Linked DNA regions of Bradyrhizobium diazoefficiens. The protein of the gene in region 2 interacts with the protein of the main gene of each other region in a pairwise test. Links are inferred from orthologs where the notes say so. Each region holds a gene or a part of one and is shown on either strand. Other genes may lie near its edges.

Region 1 (7,724 bases), 7.1 Mb from region 2 along the record:
TGACGATTGCCGCTCGGCGCGGAAAAGCGGATATCGCTTTTCCGCGTTGATGCCTCAGCCCTTGCTCATCGCTGCAATCGCATCCGCGATCTCGATCGTGCGCTTTGCCATGTCGGCGTGCAGCCGCTCCACCATCGCACCATCGAGACGGATCGCGCCGCGCGAGACGTTCTCCGGCAGCTCGAACGCGGCGATGATCTTGCGGGCGCGGGCGATCTCTTCCTCGGGTGGCGTGAAGATCGCGTTGCAGGCTTCGATCTGCGAGGGATGGATCAGCGTCTTGCCGTCGAAACCGAGGTCGCGCGCCTGCGCGCACTCGGTGGCAAAGCCGTCGGCATTGGCGATATCACTATAGGGACCGTCGAGGATCTCGAGACCGTGGGCGCGCGTCGCCAGGATGCAATGGGTGATCATCGGGATCATCGCGGCGCGGCCGGGCATCATCTTGATCCGCGTCTCGCGCGAGATGTCGTTCGGGCCGAACACGAAACCTGACAGGCGGCTCGATGAATCGCGGCCGGCCGCGGCAAGCTCCTCGGCATGCAGCACCGCGCGCGCAGTCTCGATCATGGCCCAGACCTTCACCGTCGGCGCGGCGCCGAGCTCGGCGAGGTGGCGCCCGATGGTCTGCAGATCCTCGATGCTCGACACCTTCGGAACCAGGATGCCATCAGGCGATGCCTTGGCGGCCATCGCAACGTCATCGGCCCACCATTGCGTGTCGAGGCCGTTGGTCCGGATCAGGATCTCGCGCTTGCCGAACCCTTTTGCAGCGATCGCGGCGGCGATGCCGTCGCGCGCCACGGCCTTGGCGTCGGGGGCGACGGAATCCTCGAGATCGAGGATCAGGCCGTCGGCGGCGAGATTCCGCGCCTTTTCCAGGGCGCGAGGATTGGAGCCGGGCATGAACAGATGGCTGCGGCGCGGACGGGTCATGCTGGCATTCCTTCCAGTTTCCTCGGGCGAGCGATAGCACTTGGCCTGCCTATTCGAAAGGCTTGTTCGCGTTACCGGTATATGATTAGGCATAGGCCATGATCACATTCCCGAAGCATTTGCTGGAAGGCTACAACGCCTTCGCCACCCAGCGGCTGCCGGCCGAGCAGAACCGCTATCGCGAGCTGTCGGTGAAGGGACAGTTCCCGGAAGTGATGGTGATCGGCTGCTGCGATAGCCGTGTCGCACCGGAAACCATTTTTGACGTCGGCCCCGGCGCATTGTTCGTGGTCCGCAACATCGCCAACCTGGTGCCGGTGTATCAGCCCGACGGCAACGCGCACGGCGTTTCGGCCGCGCTCGAATATGCCGTCACCGTGCTGAAGGTGAAGCACATCGTCGTGCTCGGCCACGCGCAATGCGGCGGCATCCGCGCCTTCGTCGACAAGATCGAGCCGCTGACGCCGGGCGATTTCATCGGCAAATGGATGCAGATGTTCATCAAGCCGGGCGAAGTGGTCGAACAGCGCACCCACGAGACCATGGCGCAATTCGTCGAGCGCATCGAGAAGGCGGCGGTGTTCCGCAGCCTCGAAAACCTGATGACGTTCCCGTTCGTGCGCAAGGCGGTGGAAGCCGGCCAGATGCAATTGCACGGCGCCTATTTCGGCGTCGCGGAGGGAACGCTGTTCGTGCTGGACCAGGGCAGCAAGGAATTCAAGAGCGCGCGGAGCGTGGTCTGAATCGTAGGGTGGGTTAGTACTACTGAGTCAGTTGGTCGCGGCGATTTGGTCTGAGAATCAAGTATCTGTTGAGATTCATATATTGGCGCGCGGAGAGCCAGATGAGTGTCAACAATCACCGGGAAGCCGAAGAGCGTTTTGGGGCTTACGTAGACGGTCTTTCGAGCGTGATCGGTCATCCGAGACGTAGGCGACAGTTGCGCGATTATTGCACTGGGTTGGTGCTCCCCGGCGAACGCAAGAGCGTGGAACCGTTGGCGGCGCGAACGGATCCGGCGCGGACGGCTGCTCAGCACCAGTCGTTGCTGCACTTTGTGGGGAATGCATGCTGGTCCGACGAGGACGTGCTGGCGAAGGTCCGCCAGATGGTGCTGCCGGCGCTGGAGAAGGACGGGCCAATCGAGGCCTGGATCATCGACGACACCTCGTTTCCCAAGCAGGGCAAGCATTCGGTCGGCGTGCATCACCAATATTGCGGTCAACTCGGCAAGCAGGCCAACTGCCAGGTGGCGGTGTCGCTGTCGATCGCCAGTCGTACCGGCAGCCTTCCGGTCGACTACCGGCTGTACCTTCCGGAGACCTGGGCCAAGGATCGTGCACGGCGAAAGAAGGCAGGCATTCCGAAGGAGATCAAGTTCAAGACCAAGCCGGAGATCGCACTCGATCAGATACGACGGGCATGCGAGGCCAGCCTGCCGCGCGGCGTTGCCTTGATGGATGCCGCTTACGGCAGGGACGCGCGGCTGCGTGCAGGCATGTCGGAGTTGAACGTGTCTTACGTGGCCGGCATTGTGCCAACTATTTTGATGTGGGGGCCTGGCGCCGGCCCGCGGCGCATGGACAAGCCGATGAACAATACCGGCCGGCGCGACGAGCCTGAGTTGGTCACGGCCAAGACACTGGCCCTCGGTCTGCCCAAGCTTGAATGGTGCACGGTGAAGTGGCGGGAGGGCTCGGCCGAGCAGCTCACCTCGCGCTTTGCTCGTGTTCGCGTGCGTGTTGGGTCCAACAAGCTCATCCCGGAGAAATCGTCGGCGGAGTGGCTGTTGATCGAATGGCCGAAGAGCGAAGCTGAGCCGACCAGATACTGGCTCTCCACGCTGCCGGAGACCATCAGCTTCACGCGGCTCGTCGATCTGGCGAAACTGCGCTGGCGCATCGAGCGCGATTACCAGGAGCTCAAGCAAGAGGTCGGGCTGGGTCACTACGAGGGGCGCGGCTGGCGGGGCTTCCATCATCACGCGACCCTGTGCATCGCCGCTTACGGCTTCCTGGTCGCCGAGCGGGCGACGATTCCCCCCTCAGGACCTCGTTGCGCCCCGCCGCTCCCGGCACCTCGCTTACCCGACGACTATCGACCCCGCGGATCCGCCCTGGCGGCCTGAGCGCCACGTCCCAAACTCGATTGCAACTGTGCGCGCGCGCTTGATCCGGGCGCTGAGCAGAATAATCATGCGATGCCCGTGCTGTGGCGCCGTCCGTCGAGACCGCCCAAAACTCCTCTTGTGACGCAGTAAAATTAGCCCGCGGATTGCGCGAAGCGCAAACCGCTCGGCGTAACCCACCACTGTAAATCTCCGCGGTGAAAGAGCTGGTGGGTTACGCCGAGCGGTTTGCGCTTCGCGCAATCCGCGGGGCTAACCCACCCTACGGCAGCTCGGCTTACGCCGCCTTCTTCTTCGCGGCTATCAGCTTGCGGTTGATCAGCACTTCCGCGATCTGGATCGCGTTGAGGGCTGCGCCCTTGCGCAGATTGTCCGACACGCACCAGAGCACGAGGCCGTTCTCCACCGTCGCGTCCTCGCGGATGCGGCTGACGTAGGTGGCGTCCTCGCCGGCCGCTTCGTACGGCGTGGCGTAGCCGCCGGGCTCCTGCTTGTCGATGACGAGGCAGCCGGGCGACTTGCGCAGGATCTCGCGCGCTTCATCCGCGCTGATCGGATTCTCGAACTCGATGTTGACGGCCTCGGAATGGCCGACGAACACCGGCACGCGCACGCAGGTCGCGGAGAGCTTGATCTTGGGATCAAGAATCTTCTTGGTCTCCGCCATCATCTTCCACTCTTCCTTGGTGTAGCCGTCCTCCATGAAGACGTCGATGTGGGGAATGACGTTGAAGGCGATGCGCTTGGGGAATTTCTTCGCGATCAGCTCGCTATTGGTATAGACGGCCTTGGTCTGCGAGAACAATTCATCCATGCCGTCCTTGCCGGCACCCGACACCGATTGATAGGTCGACACCACGACGCGCTTGATGTTGGCCTTGTCATGCAGCGGCTTGAGCGCGACCACGAGCTGCGCGGTCGAGCAATTCGGGTTGGCGATGATGTTCTTGCTCTTGAAGCCGGCGGTCGCATCCGCATTCACCTCCGGCACGATCAGCGGCACGTCCGGATCCATGCGCCAGGCCGAGGAATTGTCGATCACGACCGCGCCGGCCGCGCCGATCTTCGGCGACCATTCCTTCGACACCTCGCCGCCCGCCGACATCAGGCAGATGTCGACATCGGAGAAATCATAGTGCTCGAGCGCCTTGCACTTCAGGGTGCGGTCGCCATAGGAGACCTCGACGCCGACGCTGCGGCGTGACGCCAGGGCCACGACCTCATCCGCGGGGAATTTGCGCTCATCCAGAATGCTGAGCATTTCCCGTCCGACATTGCCGGTCGCGCCGACGACTGCGACTTTGTAACCCATCGTTCACTCTCCGATGAAAAAGCCCGTTCCTGAAGCTGACGCTTAAACAGGAAGAGCAGCGCTTCTATGCGAGAACCGGCCTCAAGACAACGTTGGACCCTGCCTGAAGGCCGTGGATGCAGTCGCCTGAGGCCGGCACGGCCGCAACCCCCACCCAGATCCATCTGGCGCTCGCCAATTTCGCCGACGAGGTCGTCGGCACGCTGGCGCGCCTGTTCGCCTATGTGGGGGCGCTCGCGCTGTTTGCCATCCTTGCGCTTGCCGGGCTCGGCCAGTTGCCGGATTTGCGCGTCGACGAGCCCGCGGAGAAGCCCACTTGGTCCGATGCCTCCCGCTCGCATCCGGCCTTCGCCCTCAGCAAGCTCGATTCATCAGAGAAACCAGCCTCTTACACCATTTTTAGGCACCCCGAAGGCGGCCGCAGGGACGTGATGCGCTGGACCGGCGACGCCGACAAGCCCGTGGCCGAGCTCGAGATCTACCGGGAAGGCAGCGAATTCGACGTGACGCGGCCGGCGACCGCGGGCCTGGCCGTCCAGATGGGCCTGGGTGCAGCCTCCACGCTCGAGCAGGCCGGGCTGATCGACACCAAATTCGGTCCCGTCGCCCTGTTCCGGCCAACCGGTACAGCGGATGGGACGCAATCCTGCCTGGGCTACCTCAAGCGCAACGAGGAGCCCGGCTTGCAGATCTCCGGCTTCTCTTGCCAGGGCGACACCATGCCGGCCCGGCGCGCGGCGATCGCCTGCACCCTGAACCGGCTGACGCAGCTCGCCTCCGGCAACGAGCCGAAGCTGGCGGAATTCTTCGCCCATGCGGAGCTGAAGCGCCGCTCCTGCGACGCCGGCGGCCCGGCGGACTGGCTGCTGGGCGCCGCGAACGCGCAATTGCGCGGCGCGCTTTGACCGGCATCAAGCTCAAGTAGCTGGTATCCATGCAACTTTTGCCGGCGCGCACGATTATTCCGGCGCGGTGTGACTGAATTGACCTAGTTGCCGCCACCCCGGCCGGGCTAGTATGGGCGTGAAATCGACTGGCGGCCTGCCGCCTGAAGGGGACGTGATGAGCTCGAATTTTTTTGCCGCGAACAAACTGGCTGCGTGGCTTGCGGCGGGCGCCGTGGTTGCCGTGGCCTTCGCTGCGCCGGCATCGGCCGACACCAAGACCAAGCAGCGCTATGACGATCGCGGCCGGCCCGTCTACGGCCCGAGCGGCCCCAATGCGGTCTACCAGCAGGGCCGCACCCGTATTTACGTGAGCAAGCGCTCCTGGCTCGACGGGGGCACCGAGGTCAATCCGGGCGACCGCAAGTTTTCCGACTACGCCTTCCCGCCGGCGGTGGGCTATCCGTCCTTCGCGCGCGAAAACCTCAACCGCCCGATCGATCGCCAGCCGCTCTCGACGCCGGCCGACGTCGGCGGCTATCCGCAGAATTTCCCGCTGTACTGAGCGGATGTGACGACCGAATCAAAAGGCCGGGCTCACGCCCGGCTTTTTTGTTGATGCGAGACGCGTCCGCTTCACGCGTTGGCCGCGGGGTCGTAGCGCCTGCAAAATTCGTCGATCGCCTCGGAGCGGAAATCGGCGAGGCGTTCGAAGATGAGCTCATCCGGCCAGTCCCACCAGGCGATGCGGCGCAGGCTTTCCGCGACGGAATCCTCAAATCGCTTGCGGATGGGACGCGCGGGGACGCCACCGACGATGGTGTAGGGCGCGACATCGCGGCTGACGACCGCGCCCGCGGCGATCACCGCGCCGTCGCCGACGGTCACGCCAGGCAGCAAGATCGCGGCGTGACCGATCCAGACATCATTGCCGACGATGACGCGATCTCCGCGCCGGTCCGCGAAGAAGTCGCGGTCGCGGCTCGCCGTCGCGTCGTAATATTCGGGGCAATAGGTGAAGCGATGCTGCGACGGCCGGCCCATCGGATGGTTCGGCGCGCCGATCCGCACCGAATTGGCGATGGCGGTGAACTTGCCGATCACGGCATCGGCGACGTCGCAATTCTCGCCGAGATAGGAGTAGTCGCCGAGCACGGCATATTCGATGCGCGTATGGCTGAGGATCTCGCAGCGCCGCCCGATCTGCGCCTCGCGCTGGCGCACCGTTTCATGGATGATGGTTTCCGCGATCTTCGGACGGGGTGATGCATCCATGAGGTCACTCCGAGCAGGTGCGTAGGGTGGGTTAGTACTACTGAGTCAGTTGGTCGCGGCGATTTGGTCTGAGAATCAAGTATCTGTTGAGATTCATATATTGGCGCGCGGAGAGCCAGATGAGTGTCAACAATCACCGGGAAGCCGAAGAGCGTTTTGGGGCTTACGTAGACGGTCTTTCGAGCGTGATCGGTCATCCGAGACGTAGGCGACAGTTGCGCGATTATTGCACTGGGTTGGTGCTCCCCGGCGAACGCAAGAGCGTGGAACCGTTGGCGGCGCGAACGGATCCGGCGCGGACGGCTGCTCAGCACCAGTCGTTGCTGCACTTTGTGGGGAATGCATGCTGGTCCGACGAGGACGTGCTGGCGAAGGTCCGCCAGATGGTGCTGCCGGCGCTGGAGAAGGACGGGCCAATCGAGGCCTGGATCATCGACGACACCTCGTTTCCCAAGCAGGGCAAGCATTCGGTCGGCGTGCATCACCAATATTGCGGTCAACTCGGCAAGCAGGCCAACTGCCAGGTGGCGGTGTCGCTGTCGATCGCCAGTCGTACCGGCAGCCTTCCGGTCGACTACCGGCTGTACCTTCCGGAGACCTGGGCCAAGGATCGTGCACGGCGAAAGAAGGCAGGCATTCCGAAGGAGATCAAGTTCAAGACCAAGCCGGAGATCGCACTCGATCAGATACGACGGGCATGCGAGGCCAGCCTGCCGCGCGGCGTTGCCTTGATGGATGCCGCTTACGGCAGGGACGCGCGGCTGCGTGCAGGCATGTCGGAGTTGAACGTGTCTTACGTGGCCGGCATTGTGCCAACTATTTTGATGTGGGGGCCTGGCGCCGGCCCGCGGCGCATGGACAAGCCGATGAACAATACCGGCCGGCGCGACGAGCCTGAGTTGGTCACGGCCAAGACACTGGCCCTCGGTCTGCCCAAGCTTGAATGGTGCACGGTGAAGTGGCGGGAGGGCTCGGCCGAGCAGCTCACCTCGCGCTTTGCTCGTGTTCGCGTGCGTGTTGGGTCCAACAAGCTCATCCCGGAGAAATCGTCGGCGGAGTGGCTGTTGATCGAATGGCCGAAGAGCGAAGCTGAGCCGACCAGATACTGGCTCTCCACGCTGCCGGAGACCATCAGCTTCACGCGGCTCGTCGATCTGGCGAAACTGCGCTGGCGCATCGAGCGCGATTA
Region 2 (7,268 bases):
CAGCGATCCCGGCCAGATGAGCGAGGCCGTGATCACGAAGTGGAGTTTGGTGAGGAAGTAGGAGGGCGCGGCTCTACACCCGCACCGGCCCCAGCGCCTCAAAATGCCCGCGCTTCTGCAACCAGGTCAGCAGCACCAGGCTCGGGATCGCCACCAGCACGCAGATCACAAAGAACAGCGGCCAGCCGGTCGTATCCGCCACGAAACCGGCCCCTGACGACAGATAGGTCCGCCCCACCGCTGCAAGCGCGGTGAGCAGCGCATATTGTGTCGCCGTGTGCAGCGGGTTCTGGCACAGCGCCGAGAGATAGGCGACGAAGATCACGGTGCCGATGGCGCTGGTGAAATTCTCGGCGCAGATCGCGAGCGCCAGTGCCCATTGATTGGTGCCGACTATGGCGAGCCAGGAGAAGGTCAAATTGGCCAGCGCCTGCACCACGCCGCCGATCCAGAGCGAAGTCGCCAGCGAGTAACGCCGCGCGACAAAACCGCCGGCAAAGCCGCCGATCAGGGTCGCGGCGAGGCCGACGCCCTTCACGATCGCCGCATAGTCGTTGCGGGTGAAGCCGAGGTCGATCACGAACGGCGCGGTCATGGTGCCCGAGAACGCGTCCGTGAATTTGAACAGCACGACGAAGGCGAGCGCCGCGAGCGCGTCCTTGCGCGACAGGAATTCGGAGAAGGCGCCGATCGCCGCGTGCAGCACGCGCGTGAATGCGGACTCTTCGTGCGTCGCAGCTTCCGCCCGTACCGATGGCTCGGGCTCGGTCGCCACGAGTGCCGTGATCGTTCCGATCAGCACCATCGACGCCATCACCACATAGCCCCACATCCAGGCCGAGCTGCGCGTGATGCCGGTGCTCTCGAAGCCGGAGACCATGAACAGCGCCCCGGCAGTCGAGACCAGCATGCCGATGCGGTAAGCCGCGACGTAGGCGGCCATGCCGGCGGCCTGCTCGCTCTCGGGCAGGCTCTCGACGCGGAAGGCGTCGACCACGATGTCCTGCGTCGACGAGGTCGTTGCCACCAAGAGCGCACCGAGTGCGACGTAGAACGGCGAGCGCGCGGGATCGGTCATCGCCAGCAGCAGGATCGCGATGATCAGCAGCAATTGCGAGAACAGCAGCCAGCCGCGCCGCCGGCCAAAGGCGCGGGTGAACAGCGGCACATGCAGCGCGTCCACCAGCGGCGCCCAGAGGAATTTCAGCGTGTAGGGCGTGCCGACCAGCGCAAACAGTCCGATGGTCTTGAGATCGACGCCGGCCTCGCGCATCCACACCAGCAGCGTCGACCCCGACAGTGCCAGCGGCAGCCCCGAGGAGAAGCCGAGGAACAGCACGATCAGCACCCGCGGTTGCAGGTAAACAGCCAGGCTGTCGTGCCAGGAGGTCGCGGGGGCATCAGTTCCGGCGGGCGAGGTCGCGTCGGGTGCGGTCATGGGAAGGTGTTAGCAGATTCTGGGGGCCACGAGGGAGGTGTCGTCGCCTTCTCGGTGTCATCGTCCGCGAAGGCGGACGATCCAGTACCCACCGGCGTCTGGATTCAACCACAGCCGTCCCAGCGTACTGGATACCCGCCTTCGCGGGGCATGACAGTGCGCCTCAATCTCACTCCCCCGCCTGGAGCTTCCTCGGAAACAACTCGGCCGCGCCTGACGCCACCAGCCGCGGGCCGTCCGCGGGCGCGTCGGTCTTGCTGAAATCGAGCTCCTCGATTCGCCCTGCGCGCTTCTCGATCTTGTCGGCGGAGATCAGGATCTGGCGGACGTCCTCGTTCGCGTCGGCAAAGTGCTTCTGCAGTTTCAGCACGCGGTCGCGCAGGCGGCCGAGATCGTCGCCGAGCTTGATCACCTCGGTCTGGATCTGGTCGGCGGCGTCGCGCATGCGCGCGTCCTTCATGATCTGCTGCATCACCTGGATCGCGAGCATCAGCAGCGAGGGCGACACCAGCACGACCTTGGCGCGATAGGCCTTCTGGATCACGTCGTCGAAACCATCATGGATCTCAGCGTAGACCGATTCCGATGGCACGAACATCAGCGCCATTTCCTGGGTCTCGCCGGTGACGAGGTATTTTTCCGCGATGTCGCTGACATGCTTCATCACGTCGCCGCGCAGCCGCTGCGTGGCGGCGCGCTTCTCCTCGTCGGTGCGGGCGTCGTGCAGCGCGGTCATCGCCTCCAGCGGAAATTTTGCGTCGATACAGAGCGGGCGCTTGTCGGGCAGGAACACGACGCAATCGGGCCGCTTTCCGGTCGAGAGCGTGAACTGGAATTCGTAAGCCCCCTTCGGCAGGCCGTCCTGGACGATCGCCTCCATCCGCGCCTGGCCAAAGGCGCCGCGCGACTGCTTGTTGGCGAGCACGTCGCGCAACGTCGTCACCTGCGTGGTGAGGTCGGTGAGGTTCTTGTGCGCGTTGTCGATGATGCCGAGCCGCTCGTGCAGCGCGCGCAGGCTCTCCATGGTGTTGCGGGTCGAGTGTTCCATGGACTGGCCGACCCGATGGGTCACCGAATCCAGCCGCTCGTTGACCGCCCGGGCCATCTCGGCCTGGCGGCCGGCCAGTGCCTGGGTCATGGCGTCGGCTCGGCCGGCGGCCTCGCTCTGGGCGTGCAGGACCTGGCTGAGGCGCTCCTCCAGCTCGTCGGCGCGGATGGCGCTCGCCATCGCGAGTTCCGCGCCGCGCCGCCCGGACCGCGCGATCACGACCGCAATGATGATCAGCAGGATGAGGACCAGGGCGCCGAAGCCGATCAGCGCATCGAGTGTACGCAGCGGCCAGTCGCCAAGCATGAAAATGATCTCGTTCATGCCAGCCCTTCTAGCCGATTCGCCAGGTCATACGAACGAATAGCGAACATTTATGGTTAATCGACCCCTAATTTTTATGATTAACGAAACAAGTTTTATGGTTAGCGGAGTGTTAACGCGTTCCCGGCCGCATTGACCGCTTGTCGCGCGCGGCTTAAATCGCCCGCCATGGCCCTCAGAGAAATCATCATCCTGCCCGACAAGCAGCTGCGTCTGGTCTCCAAGCCGATCGAGAAGGTCACGCCGGAGATCCGCAAGCTTGCCGATGACATGTTCGAAACCATGTACGACGCGCCCGGCATTGGCCTGGCGGCGATCCAGATTGCGCAGCCGCTACGGCTGATCACCATGGACCTCGCCAAGCCCAACCAGGACGGCGAGACCAAGCCGGAGCCACGCGTCTTCATCAATCCCGAGATCATCGCGTCGTCCGAGGATCTGTCGGTCTACGAGGAAGGCTGCCTGTCGATCCCCGAATATTACGAGGAAGTCGAGAGGCCGGCGAAAGTGCGCGTGCGTTTCACGGATCTGGACGGCAAGGTGCACGAGGAGGATGCCGAAGGCCTCTACGCCACCTGCATCCAGCACGAAATCGACCATCTCAACGGCGTGCTGTTCGTCGACTATCTCTCAAAGCTCAAGCGCGACCGCGTGATCAAGAAGTTCGAGAAAGCCGCCAAGCGCGCGGAGTAAGGTTCTCCGTCGATGCCCCTCCGCCTGATCTTCATGGGCACGCCCGATTTCTCCGTGCCGACGCTGCTCGCGCTCGTCGCGCACGGCCACGAGATCGTGGCCGTCTATACCCGCGCGCCGAAGCCGGGCGGCCGGCGCGGGCTGCAATTGCAGCCAACCCCGGTTGAAGAGGCTGCGCGAAAGCTCGGCGTGCCCGTGCTGACGCCGAAGACGCTGAAGACGCAGGAAGCGCTCGACGCGTTTAGCGCGTTTGACGCCGATGCCGCCGTCGTCGTCGCCTACGGCATGATCCTGCCGCAGGCGATCCTCGATGCGCCAAAGCTCGGCTGCTACAACCTTCACGCCTCGCTGCTGCCGCGCTGGCGCGGCGCGGCGCCCATCAACCGCGCGATCATGGCCGGCGATGCCGAGAGTGGCGTGATGGTGATGAAGATGGATGTCGGTCTCGACACTGGCGACGTCGCCATGGCCGAGCGGCTCGCGATCACCGACAATATGACCGCGCTCGATCTGCACGATCGCCTGTCCCGGCTTGGTGCCGATCTGATGGTGCGCGCGATGGCCGCGCTCGACCGCAGCGCGCTCCAGCTCAAAAAACAGAGCGAGGACGGGGTCACCTATGCCGCCAAGATCGACAAGGCGGAGGCGCGGATCGACTGGAGCAAGTCCGCGCACGCGGTGCTGCGCCACATCCACGGCCTGTCGCCGTTTCCCGGCGCCTGGGCAGAGCTCGCCGGTATTACGGAGAATGCGCGCGTAAAAATTTTGCGCTGTGAGCTCGCAAAGGGCGCCGGTGCGCCGGGCGAGGTGCTCGATGGCCAGCTCACCATCGCCTGCGGCGAGGGTGCGATCCGCATCCTCGAGCTGCAGCGCGAAGGCAAGGCCCGGATGCAGGCGGTGGACTTCTTGCGCGGCGTGAAGGTCGAGCCGCCCATGCGGCTCATCTGATGCCCCGCTACAAGCTCACCATCGAATATGACGGCGCGCCGTTCTTCGGCTGGCAGGTCCAGGACACGCTGCCCTCGGTGCAGGGTGCGCTGGAAGCGGCGGTGAAGGCGATGACCGGCGCGGATCTGCGGGTGCATGGCGCCGGCCGCACGGATGCCGGCGTGCATGCGCGCGGCCAGGTTGCGCATGTCGACATCGAGAAGCAATTTCCGCCGGGCCGTTTTCGTGACGGGCTGAACGCGCATCTGCGCCCGCATCCGATTGCGGTGCTCGAGGCCGAGATCGTGCCCGACACGTTCGAAGCGCGCTTCTCGGCCGTGAAGCGCCATTATCGCTACCGCGTCATCAACACCCGCGCCAATCTCGCGCTCGATATCGGCCATGCCTGGCGCGTGCCGCGGCGGCTCGATGCCGACGCGATGCATGCAGCGGCGCAGCGCCTGCTCGGCAAGCACGACTTCACGACCTTTCGCGACACCGAGTGCCAGGCGAAATCGCCCGAGAAGACGCTCGATCAGCTCGATGTGCTGCGCGATGGGCGCGAGATCACCATCGTCACGTCGGCGCGCTCGTTCCTACACAGTCAGGTGCGCTCGATGGTGGGCTCGCTGGTCTGGGTCGGCGAAGGCCGCTGGACCGCGGACGATCTCTCCGCAGCGCTAGAGGCCCGCAGCCGCGCCGCCTGCGGCATCGTCGCGCCGCCTGAGGGGCTGTATCTGGTGAAGGTGGATTATTGAGGTGAGCGAGAGTGCGGAGTACGCGCGCTCTCACTACGCCCTCGGTGTCATGCCCCGCGAAGGCGGGCATCCAGTACGCCGCGGCTTCTCGGCTCAAGCACCGTCTCTGGAATACTGGATCGCCCGCCCCAGTGCGCAATTGCGCACAAGGCGGGGCGATGACAGCGGAGCTTGTGGCGACAACAGCACCCTACCCAAAATACCGCGTCAAAATCCCGCGATACACCTGCGTCAGCTTCTCCAGATCCTTGACCGGCACGCGCTCGTTGACCTGGTGCATGGTCTGGCCGACCAGACCGAACTCGATCACCGGGCAATAGCTCGAGATGAAGCGGGCGTCCGAGGTGCCGCCTGAGGTCGACAGCTCCGGCTTGCGGCCCGTCACTTCCTCGATCGCGGACACTGCGAGGTCGGTGAACGGGCCGGGCTTGGTGACGAACACGTTGGAGTTCGAGGGCTCCCAGACAATGCGGGCGCGGATGCGGTTGCCGCAGGCTTTTGTCAGTCGCGTCTCGACCAGCTCGCGCAGGCTCGCCTGCGTATGGTTGTCATTGTAGCGGATGTTGAACTTTGCGCGGGCCTCACCGGGGATGACGTTGTTGGCCTTGTTGCCGACGTCCACCGAGGTGAATTCGAGATTGGACGCCTGGAACTGCGCGCTGCCATGATCGAGCGGTTCGTCGCTGATGGCCACGATCAGCCTCGAAATGTCCGGCACCGGATTGGCCGCGCGATGCGGATAGGCGACGTGGCCCTGAACGCCGTCGACATACAGCGTGCCGGATTGCGAGCCGCGGCGGCCAACCTTGATGGTGTCGCCCAGCGTCTCGACATTGGAGGGCTCGCCGAGCACGCAATGATCGAATGTCTCGCCGCGCTCCGCCGCCCATTTCAGCAGCTTGATCGTGCCGTTGATCGAGACGTCTTCCTCGTCGCCGGTGATCAGGAACGAGATCGAGCCCGTGCCGTCCGCACGCGGCTTGCCGTCGTTGGCGGCGAGATGCTCCAGCACCGCGGCGACCGAGCAGGCGATGCCGCCCTTCATGTCGACTGCGCCGCGGCCGTGCAGGAAACCGTCCTTCACTTCGCCCGAGAACGCCCCGACACTCCAGGCGCTTTCGTCGCCGGGCGGCACCACGTCGGTATGGCCGGCGAAGCTGATGTGCGGCCCTTCTGTGCCGATCCGCGCGTAGAGATTGTCGACATCGGCGGTGCCGGGTTCGCTGAAGGTCACACGGTGGCAGGTGAAGCCGGCTTCATTGAGAGCCTTTTCGAGCACTCCCAGTGCACCGGCGTCAGCCGGGGTGACGGAGGGGCAGCGGATGAGGTCGCGGGCAATGGACAGGGCATCGGTCATGCGCCCCGCTTAACATGCATGCCGCCGGGTGGGCTAGCGCTGGGCGGGACAAATTCCAGTTCGCGGTAGAACTTAATCCCGCAGCAGCTCGTTGATGCTGGTCTTCGACCGCGTGCGCTCGTCGACGCGCTTGACGATCACCGCGCAGGCGGTGCTCGGGCCGATCTGGCCGTTCTTCATCGGCTTGCCGGGCAGCGCGCCGGGCACCACCACCGAATACTCCGGCACTTCGCCCATGAAGATCTCGCCGGTCTCGCGGTCGACGATCTTGGTCGAGGCGCCCAGGAACACGCCCATCGACAGCACCGCGCCCTTGCGCACGATGACGCCCTCGGCGACCTCGGAGCGCGCGCCGATGAAGCAGTCGTCCTCGATGATGACGGGCTCGGCCTGGAGCGGCTCGAGCACGCCGCCGATGCCGGCGCCGCCGGAGATGTGCACGCGCTTGCCGATCTGCGCGCAGGAGCCGACGGTCGCCCAGGTGTCGACCATGGTGCTCTCATCGACATAGGCGCCGAGATTGACGAAGGACGGCATCAGCACGACGTTCTTGGCAATGAAGGCCGAGCGGCGCACCACGGCGCCGGGCACCGCGCGAAAGCCGGCATCGCGAAAACGGTTCGGGCCCCAGCCTTCGAACTTCGAGGGCACCTTGTCCCACCAGTTCGCCTGGCCCGGGCCGCCGGGAATGACGTCCATGTCGTTGAGGCGGAAGGAGAGCAG

What was found. Proteins that work in one complex are often made in the same cells at the same time.
Region 1: the proteins of def (region 2) and JJC00_RS02305 interact in binary tests that used the Escherichia coli proteins (3 or more experiments, as listed by UniProt). The link is inferred for Bradyrhizobium diazoefficiens from one-to-one orthologs.

What each region holds. Positions count from the first base shown.
Region 1 is NZ_CP067102.1:495,735-503,458, reverse strand. The notes cover bases 2,360-5,273. They hold JJC00_RS02305 (aspartate-semialdehyde dehydrogenase), read right to left. Parts: upstream 4,377-5,273; coding sequence 3,342-4,376; downstream 2,360-3,341. Other genes in these bases: JJC00_RS02300 (hypothetical protein), read left to right, coding at 4,493-5,273; JJC00_RS02310 (IS701 family transposase), read left to right, coding at 2,360-3,064. In the rest of the region: JJC00_RS02325 (Crp/Fnr family transcriptional regulator), read left to right, coding at 1-3; JJC00_RS02320 (HpcH/HpaI aldolase/citrate lyase family protein), read right to left, coding at 55-936; JJC00_RS02315 (carbonic anhydrase), read left to right, coding at 1,035-1,679; more of JJC00_RS02310, read left to right, coding at 1,781-2,359; more of JJC00_RS02300, read left to right, coding at 5,274-5,281; JJC00_RS02295 (hypothetical protein), read left to right, coding at 5,439-5,825; JJC00_RS02290 (DapH/DapD/GlmU-related protein), read right to left, coding at 5,897-6,535; JJC00_RS02285 (IS701 family transposase), read left to right, coding at 6,655-7,724.
Region 2 is NZ_CP067102.1:7,611,268-7,618,535, reverse strand. What follows is about bases 1,778-4,740. They hold def (peptide deformylase), read left to right. Parts: upstream 1,778-2,978; coding sequence 2,979-3,503; downstream 3,504-4,740. Other genes in these bases: truA (tRNA pseudouridine(38-40) synthase TruA), read left to right, coding at 4,451-4,740; fmt (methionyl-tRNA formyltransferase), read left to right, coding at 3,516-4,451; JJC00_RS35530 (DNA recombination protein RmuC), read right to left, coding at 1,778-2,810. Also shown: JJC00_RS35540 (hypothetical protein), read left to right, coding at 1-61; JJC00_RS35535 (AmpG family muropeptide MFS transporter), read right to left, coding at 74-1,438; more of JJC00_RS35530, read right to left, coding at 1,608-1,777; more of truA, read left to right, coding at 4,741-5,188; dapE (succinyl-diaminopimelate desuccinylase), read right to left, coding at 5,379-6,545; dapD (2,3,4,5-tetrahydropyridine-2,6-dicarboxylate N-succinyltransferase), read right to left, coding at 6,618-7,268. UniProt on the Escherichia coli protein: Removes the formyl group from the N-terminal Met of newly synthesized proteins. Requires at least a dipeptide for an efficient rate of reaction. N-terminal L-methionine is a prerequisite for activity but the enzyme has broad specificity at other positions.